Regions from separate parts of the Nanhaiella sioensis genome, predicted to be linked through region 2. Evidence: a T-box and tRNA genes for the amino acid it is inferred to sense, from the RefSeq annotation. Region 2 holds a T-box; the other holds one or more tRNA genes.
The links. The T-box of region 2 lies ahead of ileS (isoleucine--tRNA ligase). A T-box ahead of a tRNA ligase gene usually reads a tRNA of that ligase, here a tRNA-Ile.

Region 1: it encodes a tRNA-Ile, which carries the amino acid that the T-box ahead of ileS (isoleucine--tRNA ligase) is inferred to sense. The anticodon was not compared.

The regions. Positions count from the first base shown of each region.
Region 1 is NZ_JBKAEG010000001.1:2,961,656-2,969,363, forward strand. Features, by position in the region: rRNA gene V1503_RS13660 (23S ribosomal RNA) at 384-3,314, shown strand; rRNA gene rrf (5S ribosomal RNA) at 3,455-3,570, shown strand; tRNA gene V1503_RS13670 (tRNA-Val) at 3,605-3,680, shown strand; tRNA gene V1503_RS13675 (tRNA-Thr) at 3,692-3,767, shown strand; tRNA gene V1503_RS13680 (tRNA-Lys) at 3,925-4,000, shown strand; tRNA gene V1503_RS13685 (tRNA-Leu) at 4,007-4,089, shown strand; tRNA gene V1503_RS13690 (tRNA-Gly) at 4,107-4,181, shown strand; tRNA gene V1503_RS13695 (tRNA-Leu) at 4,187-4,275, shown strand; tRNA gene V1503_RS13700 (tRNA-Arg) at 4,289-4,365, shown strand; tRNA gene V1503_RS13705 (tRNA-Pro) at 4,378-4,454, shown strand; tRNA gene V1503_RS13710 (tRNA-Ala) at 4,469-4,544, shown strand; tRNA gene V1503_RS13715 (tRNA-Met) at 4,573-4,649, shown strand; tRNA gene V1503_RS13720 (tRNA-Ile) at 4,659-4,735, shown strand; tRNA gene V1503_RS13725 (tRNA-Ser) at 4,745-4,837, shown strand; tRNA gene V1503_RS13730 (tRNA-Met) at 4,953-5,029, shown strand; tRNA gene V1503_RS13735 (tRNA-Asp) at 5,042-5,117, shown strand; tRNA gene V1503_RS13740 (tRNA-Phe) at 5,272-5,347, shown strand; tRNA gene V1503_RS13745 (tRNA-His) at 5,416-5,491, shown strand; tRNA gene V1503_RS13750 (tRNA-Gly) at 5,520-5,593, shown strand; tRNA gene V1503_RS13755 (tRNA-Ile) at 5,605-5,681, shown strand; tRNA gene V1503_RS13760 (tRNA-Asn) at 5,686-5,760, shown strand; tRNA gene V1503_RS13765 (tRNA-Ser) at 5,763-5,853, shown strand; tRNA gene V1503_RS13770 (tRNA-Glu) at 5,870-5,941, shown strand; gene glgB (1,4-alpha-glucan branching protein GlgB) at 6,525-7,708, shown strand, end outside.
Region 2 is NZ_JBKAEG010000001.1:3,817,323-3,825,030, forward strand. Features, by position in the region: gene sigG (RNA polymerase sporulation sigma factor SigG) at 1-252, shown strand, start outside; gene V1503_RS17815 (YlmC/YmxH family sporulation protein) at 615-875, shown strand; gene pgeF (peptidoglycan editing factor PgeF) at 980-1,804, shown strand; gene V1503_RS17825 (YggS family pyridoxal phosphate-dependent enzyme) at 1,812-2,489, shown strand; gene V1503_RS17830 (cell division protein SepF) at 2,601-3,044, shown strand; gene V1503_RS17835 (YggT family protein) at 3,051-3,317, shown strand; gene V1503_RS17840 (YlmH family RNA-binding protein) at 3,389-4,162, shown strand; gene V1503_RS17845 (DivIVA domain-containing protein) at 4,283-4,774, shown strand; T-box leader at 4,841-5,082, shown strand; gene ileS (isoleucine--tRNA ligase) at 5,457-7,708, shown strand, end outside.

The DNA.
Region 1 (7,708 bases), 860 kb from region 2:
CAAGCTGACGAAGAAATTCGATGGCTATTTTTTACCGATGTTCCTTGAAAACTAGATAATAACGACACATTCATTGAAGAAAGTGAAAATCTTTTTTCATTATTTGATGACGGTTTGACCGTTGGTCAAATAAAAAAAGCAAATTAGCAACGAGAAGGTCGAGGAAGCAAAGTTCTGGAGCAGCGGAGTGTATCTTGCATACATGAGCAGTGGAAGAACGAAGCTGACGATGAGATTCGAAGTTGATCATTTGTTTAAAAATTAATGAGAAGCAAAGAGTACAAGGCGTCGAGTTTCCGAGTAGCGGAGCGTACGTTTTTGGGTACGTGAGCAACGGAGGAAGCGAAGACAACGCAGTAATCTGCCGCTTATCATTTATTTAAGGTTAAGTTAGAAAGGGCGCACGGTGAATGCCTTGGCACTAGGAGCCGATGAAGGACGGGACTAACACCGAAATGCTTCGGGGAGCTGTAAGTAAGCATCGATCCGGAGATATCCGAATGGGGAAACCCACTGTTCGTAATGGAGCAGTATCAATATCTGAATACATAGGGTATTGAAGGCAGACCCGGGGAACTGAAACATCTAAGTACCCGGAGGAAGAGAAAGCAAAAGCGATTTCCTGAGTAGCGGCGAGCGAAACGGAATAAGCCCAAACCAAGAGGCTTGCCTCTTGGGGTTGTAGGACACTCTATACGGAGTTACAAAGGAACGGAGTAGACGAAGCGATCTGGAAAGGTCCGTCGAAGAAGGTAACAACCCTGTAGTTGAAACTTCGTTCCCTCCAGAGTGGATCCTGAGTACGGCGGGACACGTGAAATCCCGTCGGAAGCTGGGAGGACCATCTCCCAAGGCTAAATACTCCCTAGTGACCGATAGTGAACCAGTACCGTGAGGGAAAGGTGAAAAGCACCCCGGAAGGGGAGTGAAAGAGATCCTGAAACCGTGTGCCTACAAGTAGTCAGAGCCCGTTAATGGGTGATGGCGTGCCTTTTGTAGAATGAACCGGCGAGTTACGATCCCGTGCAAGGTTAAGTTGAAGAGACGGAGCCGCAGCGAAAGCGAGTCTGAATAGGGCGAAATAGTACGTGGTCGTAGACCCGAAACCAAGTGATCTACCCATGTCCAGGGTGAAGTTCAGGTAACACTGAATGGAGGCCCGAACCCACGCACGTTGAAAAGTGCGGGGATGAGGTGTGGGTAGGGGTGAAATGCCAATCGAACTTGGAGATAGCTGGTTCTCTCCGAAATAGCTTTAGGGCTAGCCTCAAGTGAAGAGTCTTGGAGGTAGAGCACTGATTGGACTAGGGGCCCCCAACGGGTTACCGAATTCAGTCAAACTCCGAATGCCAAAGACTTATACTTGGGAGTCAGACTGCGAGTGATAAGATCCGTAGTCGAAAGGGAAACAGCCCAGACCACCAGCTAAGGTCCCAAAGTATACGTTAAGTGGAAAAGGATGTGGAGTTGCATAGACAACCAGGATGTTGGCTTAGAAGCAGCCACCATTTAAAGAGTGCGTAATAGCTCACTGGTCGAGTGACTCTGCGCCGAAAATGTACCGGGGCTAAACGTATCACCGAAGCTGTGGACTGTCCTTACGGACAGTGGTAGGAGAGCGTTCTAAGTGCAGCGAAGCTAGACCGAGAGGACTGGTGGAGCGCTTAGAAGTGAGAATGCCGGTATGAGTAGCGAAAGAGGGGTGAGAATCCCCTCCACCGAATGCCTAAGGTTTCCTGAGGAAGGCTCGTCCGCTCAGGGTAAGTCGGGACCTAAGCCGAGGCCGAAAGGCGTAGGCGATGGACAACAGGTTGAGATTCCTGTACCACCTCCTCACCATTTGAGCAATGGGGGGACGCAGAAGGATAGGGTAAGCGCACTGTTGGATATGTGCGTCCAAGCAGTTAGGCTGACAAGTAGGTAAATCCGCTTGTCATAAAGGCTGAGCTGTGATGGCGAGGGAAATATAGTACCGAAGTTCCTGATTCCACACTGCCAAGAAAAGCCTCTAGCGAGGTGAGAGGTGCCCGTACCGCAAACCGACACAGGTAGGCGAGGAGAGAATCCTAAGGTGAGCGAGAGAACTCTCGTTAAGGAACTCGGCAAAATGACCCCGTAACTTCGGGAGAAGGGGTGCTTTTTAGGGTGAATAGCCCTGAGAAGCCGCAGTGAAAAGGCCCAGGCGACTGTTTAGCAAAAACACAGGTCTCTGCGAAGCCGCAAGGCGAAGTATAGGGGCTGACACCTGCCCGGTGCTGGAAGGTTAAGAGGAGGGGTTATCCGTAAGGAGAAGCTCTGAATCGAAGCCCCAGTAAACGGCGGCCGTAACTATAACGGTCCTAAGGTAGCGAAATTCCTTGTCGGGTAAGTTCCGACCCGCACGAAAGGTGTAACGATCTGGGCACTGTCTCAACGAGAGACTCGGTGAAATTATAGTACCTGTGAAGATGCAGGTTACCCGCGACAGGACGGAAAGACCCCGTGGAGCTTTACTGTAGCCTGATATTGAATTTTGGTACAGCTTGTACAGGATAGGTAGGAGCCGTAGAAACCGGAGCGCTAGCTTCGGTGGAGGCGTCGGTGGGATACTACCCTGGCTGTATTGAAATTCTAACCTACGGAGCTAATCGCTTCGGGAGACAGTGTCAGGTGGGCAGTTTGACTGGGGCGGTCGCCTCCTAAAAAGTAACGGAGGCGCCCAAAGGTTCCCTCAGAATGGTTGGAAATCATTCGAAGAGTGCAAAGGCATAAGGGAGCTTGACTGCGAGACCTACAAGTCGAGCAGGGACGAAAGTCGGGCTTAGTGATCCGGTGGTTCCGCATGGAAGGGCCATCGCTCAACGGATAAAAGCTACCCCGGGGATAACAGGCTTATCTCCCCCAAGAGTCCACATCGACGGGGAGGTTTGGCACCTCGATGTCGGCTCATCGCATCCTGGGGCTGTAGTCGGTCCCAAGGGTTGGGCTGTTCGCCCATTAAAGCGGTACGCGAGCTGGGTTCAGAACGTCGTGAGACAGTTCGGTCCCTATCCGTCGTGGGCGTAGGAAATTTGAGAGGAGCTGTCCTTAGTACGAGAGGACCGGGATGGACACACCGCTGGTGTACCAGTTGTCCTGCCAAGGGCATAGCTGGGTAGCTATGTGTGGAAGGGATAAGTGCTGAAAGCATCTAAGCATGAAGCCCCCCTCAAGATGAGATTTCCCATAGCGTAAGCTAGTAAGATCCCTCGAAGATGACGAGGTTGATAGGTCTGAGGTGGAAGCGTGGTGACACGTGGAGCTGACAGATACTAATAGATCGAGGACTTAACCAAGTTAGAAATGCAGAGCAAGCTTTGTTCAATGAATGTCTATTATCTAGTTTTGAGGGAATAAAAACTTTAAAAAAAGTTAAATTTTCTCTTGATAAATCTCGATAAATTAGTATAATAAGATTTGTCGCTAATAAAATAAGCCTGGTGATGATGGCGAAGAGGTCACACCCGTTCCCATACCGAACACGGAAGTTAAGCTCTTCAGCGCCGATGGTAGTTGGGGGTTTCCCCCTGTGAGAGTAGGACATTGCCAGACTTAAATATAGGACATGTTATGATGTTTCTATATCGGAGGATTAGCTCAGCTGGGAGAGCACTTGCCTTACAAGCAAGGGGTCGGCGGTTCGATCCCGTCATCCTCCACCATTAAATATTAAGCCGGTGTAGCTCAACTGGTAGAGCAACTGACTTGTAATCAGTAGGTTGGGGGTTCAAGTCCTCTCGCCGGCACCATTTGTTTATGAGCCATTAGCTCAGTTGGTAGAGCACGATCGAATTATCGTCGTAGCTTAACCACAGCGCACAAATCGATAAGCTTCATGAGTATTCATGTAGAGATTTGGGTGTCTCGTTATAAGTAAATAATATATATTTAAACTTTTTAGTTTATGAGCCATTAGCTCAGTTGGTAGAGCATCTGACTTTTAATCAGAGGGTCAGAGGTTCGAGTCCTCTATGGCTCACCATTTTACGCGGGTGTGGCGGAATTGGCAGACGCGCTAGACTTAGGATCTAGTGTCCTTGTGACGTGGGGGTTCAAGTCCCTTCACCCGCATTACTTTAATAAGATTAGCGGAAGTAGTTCAGTGGTAGAACACCACCTTGCCAAGGTGGGGGTCGCGGGTTCGAATCCCGTCTTCCGCTCCAATGCTGCCGGGGTGGTGGAATTGGCAGACACACAGGACTTAAAATCCTGCGGTAGGTGACTACCGTGCCGGTTCAAGTCCGGCCCTCGGCACCATTTACACTAAGATGCGCCCGTAGCTCAATTGGATAGAGCGTCTGACTACGGATCAGAAGGTTATGGGTTCGACTCCTTTCGGGCGCGCCATCTAGTGAATAACGGGAAGTAGCTCAGCTTGGTAGAGCACATGGTTTGGGACCATGGGGTCGCAGGTTCGAATCCTGTCTTCCCGACCACTTATAATAATTAAGGGGCCTTAGCTCAGCTGGGAGAGCGCCTGCCTTGCACGCAGGAGGTCAGCGGTTCGATCCCGCTAGGCTCCACCAATAAAATATCATTTATATAAATTAACTTGGCGGTGTAGCTCAGCTGGCTAGAGCGTACGGTTCATACCCGTGAGGTCGGGGGTTCGATCCCCTCCGCCGCTACCAAGTAAACAAGGACCTTTAGCTCAGCTGGTTAGAGCAGACGGCTCATAACCGTCCGGTCGTAGGTTCGAGTCCTACAAGGTCCACCATATAATGTTGGAGGAATACCCAAGTCCGGCTGAAGGGATCGGTCTTGAAAACCGACAGGGGTGTCAAAGCCCGCGGGGGTTCGAATCCCTCTTCCTCCGCCATTTTTATTTTCTTAATAACAACAGCGTACCGATGTTAAACATTAAGAAGAGGCACTTAGAAGTCAAGATGGTTACGTGAGAAATGTGTATTGAGAAAATATAAATTTACTATTATCGCGGGGTGGAGCAGTCTGGTAGCTCGTCGGGCTCATAACCCGAAGGTCGCAGGTTCAAATCCTGTCCCCGCAACCAATGAATAAATGTGGTCCCGTGGTGTAGCGGTTAACATGCCTGCCTGTCACGCAGGAGATCGCGGGTTCGATTCCCGTCGGGACCGCCATTATTAAAAAAATGGCTCGGTAGCTCAGTCGGTAGAGCAGAACGTAAACATCTTGAGATACTTCAATGTAGTTCTGAGAGGAGCAATGTCTTGCAAAGAGATGTGACGAGCAAAGTGTTATATCTATTTAGAAAGTTTAATTTTATTATTGTTTGGCTCGGTAGCTCAGTCGGTAGAGCAAAGGACTGAAAATCCTTGTGTCGGCGGTTCGATTCCGTCCCGAGCCACCATTTATGGGTTAAGAGTATATTATCTCTATCCGTCAATCTTCAGTTAGTAAATACACATATATATTATGGCGGTTGTGGCGAAGTGGTTAACGCATCGGATTGTGGCTCCGACATTCGTGGGTTCGATTCCCATCAGTCGCCCCATTTAAAAATTATATACCTAAAAAAAATTGCGGGTGTAGTTTAGTGGTAAAACCTCAGCCTTCCAAGCTGATGTCGTGAGTTCGATTCTCATCACCCGCTCCATTTCAAATAATGGGCCTATAGCTCAGCTGGTTAGAGCGCACGCCTGATAAGCGTGAGGTCGATGGTTCGAGTCCATTTAGGCCCACCATTATTCCACAGTAGCTCAGTGGTAGAGCTATCGGCTGTTAACCGATCGGTCGCAGGTTCGAATCCTGCCTGTGGAGCCATTGGAGAAGTACTCAAGTGGCTGAAGAGGCGCCCCTGCTAAGGGTGTAGGTCGCGTAAGCGGCGCGAGGGTTCAAATCCCTCCTTCTCCGCCAGTTTTATATATATTATGGCCCGTTGGTCAAGTGGTTAAGACACCGCCCTTTCACGGCGGTAACACGGGTTCGAATCCCGTACGGGTCATCCATTTAGACATTGCACATTGTGCAGTGTCTTTTTTGTGTTGTGTTTGGCATGACAAAAATAAAATATGAAGGGCGGATTGATTGGTTTGCTTAGGAAGTTTTACTTTGTCATTTTTTTTACTCCTCTTCACAGTAGTTCCCTTTTGTTCATTCCATAAGGTAGATTCATACTGTTTATTCGAAGTGCTTAATTTACGGAATCATAGTGTTTGAACTATATGAATGGTTAGGACGAAAGTAACTCCGAAACGAATAGATAATTTGATTGCTTTTACAACGTGAGCATTCTCAGTGTAATTATTAACCCTCAAATATAAATAATATTGTAAAGTTATTCTTCATATGAAAATGTAATTGCGTTTTTAAAAATATACCGAATAAATTAAATATCCTTTTATTTTAAATGAACATTCTAATTGTATGCGCTTACATTATTCGTTTTTTAACTATGATATGAGCTTTTATGACATATTATGTAGAATGATGTAGTAAAAATACGAATCATTTTAAAAGGAATTATTATTTTATTCGTGAATAATTAATATTAATGAAAACTATATTTTGAAAAGAGGGGAAATACATTGACAGTAAGCGCGCCTCCAACAGATTTTGATTTGCATTTATTTCATGAGGGCTCTTTATTCCAAAGTCATATGCTATTCGGTGCACATATTTGTCAAAAGGGTGACGTCATTGAGGGAACACGATTTTGTGTTTGGGCTCCACATGCTCAGAGCGTAAGTGTAGTAGGGACTTTTAATGATTGGAATGGAAAAAACTTTGAGCTTGAGAAAATAAATGATGAGGGAGTATGGCATCTTTTTATGCCTGTTAATTTAGCGGGTGAGATTTACAAGTATGAAATTGTCACACCGTCTAATCAAAAAATACTAAAATCAGATCCCTATGCATTTTACTCTGAAGAACGGCCTCAAACAGGGTCAATTGTTTATAATATGAGTTCCTATAAGTGGAGAGATAAAAAATGGCAAAATCGAAAACAAAAGAACGTACAATCTAAACCTGTTTTTATTTATGAGTTACATTTTGGGTCTTGGAAAACAAAAGCTGATGGGAGCCATTATTCATATAGTGAATTAGCGGAGTTGTTAATTCCGTATGTTGTAGAAAATGGCTATACACACATAGAACTATTACCACTTATTGAACATCCATTGGACATTTCTTGGGGTTATCAAGGGGTAGGTTATTTTTCAGCTACGAGTAGATATGGATCTCCACATGAGTTAATGAAGTTTATAGATCTATGCCATCAACAAGGAATTGGCGTTATTTTAGATTGGGTTCCAGGTCATTTCTGCAAGGATAATCATGGGCTATATATGTTTGATGGCCAGCCTACATATGAATATGAAAATTCACAAGATCGAGAAAATCCAGTTTGGGGAACTGCTAACTTTGATCTAGGCAAGCCTGAAGTTCAAAGCTTTCTAATTTCGAATGCACTTTTTTGGATTGAGCATTTTCATATTGATGGCTTTAGAGTTGATGCTGTAGCTAATATGATTTATTGGCCTAGTACAGATGGACATCAACATCTTAATAAAGGAGCCATATCATTTTTACAAAAAATTAATGAAGTTATTTCCTTTTATGCACCTGAAACGTTAGTGATTGCGGAGGATTCGACTGACTTCCCTCAAGTAACAGGAAATGTATCAGCAGGAGGTTTAGGATTTAGTTACAAATGGAATATGGGTTGGATGAATGATATCTTGACTTACATGAAGGCTGAGTTCAGTGA
Region 2 (7,708 bases):
GGAGGGGATCCAATCTTTGTAATGGATCAGCTAAGTGATGAAAAAAATAAAGATTCACAATGGATTGAAGAAATAGCTTTAAAGGAAGGTATGCGAAGATTAAATGACCGAGAAAAGCTCATTTTAAGGAAACGTTTTTTTCAAGGCAAAACCCAAATGGAAGTTGCTGAGGAAATAGGAATTTCTCAAGCACAAGTATCAAGATTAGAAAAAGCAGCAATAAAGCAAATGAATAAGAATATTCAAAGCTGATGTCAAAGGGCTGTTCAATAAAGAACAGCTCTTTTTTACGTAAGGTTGCTTTTCGTAATAGGAGTTGAACACGTATATATCATACGTTCGTGGCATTTTTTTTCTTTTTAGAATTAATAAGCTCTCAAAAAACTACGAGCGGTAGTAGCATCCTTCTTCTTTAAATCTCTATTGTCGGAGAACAGGCACTAACTCTTCAAATGTATTAACAAAAGCGTATGAAAAAAATTCCACATTTTGATGTCATCTAATTGTTCAACAAAAAATTGCTCATGAACTATAGTAGTTTACACATATATTGACTATTAAGGGGTGTTAATTTTTGTGGAATGCCAGAATAAGAAGACAGGGGAGAGTTTTTTATGGTAAAAATCTCTGAATTTCAAGCAAAAAGTGTAGTTAATGTAGCTGATGGTACAAATTTAGGCCATATTGGTGATATCGATATAAATTTAAATACAGGAGAAATAGAGTCAATTGTTATTTTTGCTAATGGCAAAGTTTTAGGGTTTTTTGGACGAGAGGAAGAAGTAGTAATACCGTGGGCAAATATTGTGAAAGTTGGTAAGGATGTTATTTTAGTTAGATATCAATCACACGAAGCAGCTAAGCTGATAGAGTAAGAATACAAAATATGTAAAACGTTGTGAAAACAAAACTAACGAAATACAACAATTTGTGTTAAAATAAACAAAAGTAATGAGGCTCATAGTGAGGACTGACTGTTATGTACGAACCTTTTCAACAAATCGAACATGAAGAAATTCTTTATTTACCATGGCATGTTTTTAATTCTAAAGTAGTAGCCGGGTTTACAACGAAAAATGGTGGATATAGTAAATATCCGTATGAGACGTTAAATACAGGTTTACATGTTAATGATAAACCTGATACGGTGGTAAAAAATAGAGAGGCGGTAGCAAAACTAATTAATTTCCCTATTGAAAACTGGGTATGTGCTGAACAAATTCATGATCATACCATTACTAAAGTAACAAAGAAGGATATAGGGAAAGGCATCTACTCCTATTCTACATCTATAGATGGTACAGACGGCTTATATACTACTGATGCCGGTATATTGTTAACATTATGCTATGCAGATTGTGTCCCTATTTATTTTCGGGCTAACAATAAGGATATAATAGGCGTGGCACATGCAGGATGGAAAGGTTCAGTGAAAAATATTGTTGGGAAGATGGTACAGCAATGGACTGAAAATGAAGAAGTTAAAAGAAATGACATTTATGTTGCTATTGGACCTTCAATAGGAAGTTGCTGCTATAAAGTGGATGAACGTGTAATTAAGCAAGTAGATGCTATCTTACAAAATCATGATCTCCTTCCTTATACTTTTATTGGTAATGGAGAATATAGTTTAGATTTAAAACAATTAAACCAACAATTATTGGTTGAAGCTGGTATACTAGTTGACAATATTGAAGTTTCAAATTATTGTACGAGTTGTCAAGAAGAGTTATTTTATTCTTACAGACGGGACAATGGTAAGACTGGTAGAATGATGAGCTTTATTGGTATGAAGGAGGTATAATGTCAGATTGTCTGTTGAGGTAAATTTAGCTATTATTGAAGAAAAAATAACCGAAGCGTCTGCAAAAGTTAATCGTGACAGGAATGATATAAATATCATAGCGGTGACGAAATATGTAACTGTTGAACGGGTCGAAGAAGCCATACAAGCAGGAATTACTCATTTTGGTGAGAACAGAGATCAAGGTTTCAACGATAAATGGGAACAAATTGGAGCAAAGGTTACCTGGCATTTTATTGGGACGTTACAAACGAGAAAGGTAAAGAATATTATTAATAAGGTTGACTACATCCATTCTTTAGACAGACTTTCGTTAGCTGAAGAAATTCAAAAGCGGGCTACAAAGCCAATTAAATGTTTCATCCAGGTGAACACTTCAGGCGAGGGCTCAAAACATGGTATGTCTCCCGATGAAGTATTACCATTTATTGAAAAAATAAAAGATTTTTCAAATGTTTCCATCGTTGGACTGATGACAATGGCACCACATACAGATGATGTTTCAATCATTCGTTTGTGCTTTAATAAATTAAAAGAACTTCAACAACAAGTACAAGCTCTTTCCTTAGCATATGCACCTTGTTTAGATCTATCAATGGGTATGTCAAATGATTACGAAATTGCGATCGAAGAAGGGGCAACATATTTACGTATAGGTTCTTCTTTAGTTGGCAATGAGCAGTGATTAAGAGCACAGTGAGGAGTACTTTTGTATTTAGCAAAAGGTTTGATTTTGGAAGCTTATATGGATTATCGTCTAAAAGGCTAGTTCACGAGGTGAGAGGGGAGTGTCAATATGAGCATAATGTCAAAGTTTAAGAACTTTTTTGCACTTGAAGATGAATATGATTATGTTGATGAGCAAGAAGAATATGAGCATGATGATGAAATAGACGTATCAAAGCAGCCAAAAGCTAATCAGAAACAAAATATTGTGAGTTTACAAAGCGTACAAAAATCTTCTAAAGTCGTATTAATTGAACCAAGAGCGTATAGTGAAGTTCAAGATATAGCTGATCAATTAAAAAATAGACGTTCTGTTGTAGTAAATTTACAACGAAACCAGCATGACCAAGCAAAAAGAATTGTTGATTTTTTAAGTGGGACAGTGTATGCTCTCGGTGGGGATATACAAAAGGTAGGATCTAATATTTTTCTATGTACACCTGACAATGTTGATGTTTCTGGAACAATTTCTGAGTTGTCAATTGATGAAGACTCTTTAGGACAGAGGTGGTAAACTTATATGGAACTATTACTTAGTATTATTTTATTTGCAGTAGATATATATTTTTATGCTCTTTTTATTTACATATTAATGTCTTGGTTTCCAAATGCAAAAGAAACAAGTATCGGTCAAGTTTTAACTTCTATTTGTGAACCCTATTTAGAACCATTTAGAAAAATAATCCCACCTCTTGGTATGATTGATATATCACCAATCGTTGCAATTCTTGTATTGCGGTATGCAAGTTATGGTTTACAATTTTTATTTAGCTCTTTTTTACTTTAATATAGCAGTATAGATGTAAGGAATCTTTCTTAGATTCCTTTTTCTTACGCAAGATAAGGACTGAGTTGCACATGAATATTTACCAACATTTTCGCAAAGAGGAGCACAATTTTATAGACCAGGTGATAGATTGGAAGAATACAGTTCAAAATACGTATAGCTACAAACTTACAGACTTTTTAGACCCTAGAGAACAAGAAATTACGAAATCTATTGTAGGCGAGAATCAAGATGTTCACGTGCAATTATTTGGTGGTGCTGAGTGGACCGAAAGAAAGAGGGCGCTTATCTATCCTGATTATTATGTTCCTAGTAATGATGACTTCAAGCTTGCTATTTTTGAACTTGGATACCCTGAAAAATTTGTAACGATTGAACATCCACAAATGTTAGGTTCGCTAATGGGGCTAGGGATGAGAAGAGCTAAATTTGGTGATGTAATGATACAGGATCGTGTTGTTCAATTCATCGTCGCAGAAGAGGTCGAAAACTATATACAGTTGAATCTCCAATCAGTTGGTAAGAGTAAAGTCTCAGTTAAAAGAATTAATTTTTCAAGCATAGTAAACCGTAAGGAATTGTGGAGAGAAAATGTAGTCACTGCATCCTCACTTCGGCTAGATATTATGATCGCAACAATATTCTCAATTTCTAGACAAAAAGCTCAACAGCTTATTAAAAATGGTCTTGTTCGCATGAATTGGAAAATGATCGAGCAAACTTCATTTGAATGTAAAGAAGGGGATATCATCTCTGTACGTGGAGTTGGTAGAGGGAAGCTTTTGTCAATTGAAGGTAAGACAAAAAAAGAAAAATGGCGAATTGTTGTGGGAATACAAAAATAAATTGCGATAAGAGCAGGAATTATTAATAATATGTCGAATAACTTAAAAAAACATTTACGTAGTGTATAACAAGAGTTTTTCGTCATAAAACATACATACGATTTTGTGGAGGTGGCACATGTGCCTTTAACACCATTAGATATTCATAATAAGGAATTTAGTAAAGGATTCCGAGGTTATGATGAAGATGAAGTAAATGAATTTTTAGATCAGGTTATTAAAGATTATGAAATTGTAATTAGACAAAAAAAAGAGTTAGAAGACAAGGTTACAGATTTAACTGAGAGAATAAACCATTTTACAAGCATTGAAGAAACACTTAATAAATCAATCATTATTGCTCAAGAGACAGCAGAGGAAGTTAAAAGAAATGCTGAAAAGGAAGCAAAGTTAATTATTAAGGAAGCTGAAAAGAATGCTGATAGAATAATTAATGAATCACTTTCTAAGTCTCGTAAGATTACCTTGGAAATAGAGGAATTGAAGAAGCAATCAAAAGTATTTAGAAATCGTTTTAAAATGCTCATAGAAGCTCAACTTGATATGCTTCAACATAACGATTGGGATAGCCTAATGGAGTATGAAGAAGATCCACAATCGGTTGTGAAATAGGAAAACTGGACTTGACTAACTGAAGCACGATAGCATATAATTTCTAAATATGTGTCATAACTTTAAATGTAGACGATGATAGGGACAGTAATTCTTTAACGAGTTTATTATAAAAAGCGAATCGAGGACGGTGGAAGCTCGATATAAACAAAAGGAATGAACATCACCCTTGAGTTCCTAGCTGAAATTATAAAGTAAGCAATGGCGTTTATTCACGTTACGAATAGAAAGCGGACTAATTGTTTTTTGTATTATAACAAGTAACAGTCTACAAGGGTGGTACCGCGGGAGACCTTCTCGTCCCTATTTAGGGATGAGAAGGTCTTTTTTTAGGCTCTGATCCGTTACTTGGTGTTATTATAAGGCTTTTTTCGTTAACTTTGTTGCCTATTGTTACTTAAATTTGATTAACTAATGTGGCTGATATGATTTTTATAGTCTGAAGAGAAGATAAGGTGTTATTTACGTTAGTTATTTTCACTATAGCTCTTATTACGAAAAGCAACAATTAATGTGGAAACAGCTTCTTAATAAAAAAGCCATCTATGTAATGTATTGTGCATACTAAAGAACACAAGGTATCACAACGATTGCTAGTTGTATGCTTTTATAGCGAAAAACAGTTACATATGGAAAACAGCTTTTTGATAATTATTTTATGTTAGTTTTGGAGGAATGGAAAATGGAGTATAAAGATACATTACTTATGCCGAAAACAAGCTTTCCAATGCGTGGAAATCTTCCGAATCGAGAGCCACAAATTCAACAGCAATGGGATGAGCAACATATATATGAAATGGTTCAAGAACGGACAAAAGATAGACCATTATATGTTCTACATGACGGCCCTCCATATGCAAATGGTGATATTCATATGGGGCATGCTTTAAACAAAATATTAAAAGATTTTATCGTACGTTACAAATCAATGAGCGGTTATAATGCGCCATATGTACCAGGTTGGGATACACATGGTTTACCTATAGAAACCGCCCTAACAAAAAATAAAAAAATAAAACGTAAGGAAATGAGTATTGCTGAATTTCGTAAGCTTTGTGAAGAATATGCGTATAAACAAATCAATAATCAACGCGAGCAATTTAAACGCTTAGGTGTTCGTGGAGATTGGGAAAATCCGTATATTACATTAGAGCCTGCGTATGAAGCACAACAAATTAAAGTATTTGGCGAAATGGCTAAAAAGGGCCTAATTTATAAAGGCTTAAAACCTGTCAATTGGTCACCATCAAGTGAATCAGCTCTTGCAGAAGCTGAGATTGAATATAAAGATAAAAGATCACCTTCTATTTATGTAGCATTTGAAGTAAAACATGGGAAAGGGGTACTCCAAGGGGATGAAAAAATAATTATTTGGACAACGACACCTTGGACTCTTCCTGCAAATCTTGGCATAACTGTTCATCCTGATCTTGATTATAGTATTGTTCAAGCAGATGGACAAAAATTTGTTATTGCAACTGATTTACTAGAAGTTGTACAAAATGAAATTGGCTGGGAGAATACGACAACAGTAAAATCCATAAAAGGACATCTTTTAGAGAATGTCGTTGCTGCACATCCGTTTTATGAGCGTGATAGTCTTGTCATGTTAGGAGATCATGTAACGACAGATGCAGGTACTGGATGTGTCCATACTGCACCTGGTCATGGGGAAGATGACTTTATCGTAGGAAAAAAATACGGTTTAGATGTGCTTTGCCCTGTAAATGAAATGGGTTATATGACTGCTGAGGCACCAGGATTTGAAGGGTTGTTCTATGATCAAGCGAATAAGCCAATTACTGAGAAATTAGAGGAAGTTGGAGCTCTACTCAAACTTAATTTTATCACGCATTCATATCCACATGACTGGAGAACTAAAAAGCCTACAATATTTAGAGCGACAGCGCAATGGTTTGCTTCAATAGATAAAATACGAGAAGATTTACTTAACTCAGTAAAAGAAACAAAATGGGTGCCGGAATGGGGCGAAACCCGCTTGCATAACATGGTGAGAGATCGTGGGGATTGGTGTATTTCTAGACAACGTGCCTGGGGTGTACCTATTCCTGTGTTCTATGGGGAGAACGGAGAGCCTATTATTACAGATGAAACGATTAATCATGTATCTGACCTATTTAGAGAGCACGGCTCAAATATTTGGTTTGAACAAGATGCAAAAGGCTTGCTCCCAGAAGGCTTTTCACATCCTTCTAGTCCAAATGGAAAGTTTTCAAAGGAACAAGACATTATGGATGTATGGTTTGATTCAGGATCTTCTCATCAAGCCGTTCTTCTCGAAAGAGACGACCTACAACGTCCAGCAGATTTGTATTTAGAAGGGTCTGACCAATATCGCGGTTGGTTTAATTCTTCCTTATCTACATCTGTTGCGGTTACTGGACATGCTCCATATAAAGGTGTATTGAGCCACGGCTTTGTGCTTGATGGAGAAGGTAGAAAAATGAGTAAGTCTATCGGGAATGTTGTCGTTCCAGAGAAAGTTATGAAACAATTAGGTGGCGATATTTTACGCTTATGGGTAGCTTCAGTTGATTATCAATCAGACGTTCGCATCTCAGATGCTATATTAAAGCAAGTAGCTGAAGTATATCGCAAAATTCGTAATACATTCCGCTTCTTATTAGGGAATCTATTCGATTTTGAACCAACTAAAGACACAGTGGCATATGAAGATTTAAGAGAAGTTGATCGATATATGCTCATTAAACTCAACAAAATCATTAACAAAGTAAAGAAATCTTATGAAACATATGAATTTGCGAGTATTTTCCACGATGTTCATAATTTTTGTACGATTGATTTAAGTTCATTCTATTTAGATTTTGCTAAGGATATTTTATACATTGATGCACCAAATGATATGAACCGTCGTGCAATTCAAACAGTTATGTATGAGTCTTTATTAGCACT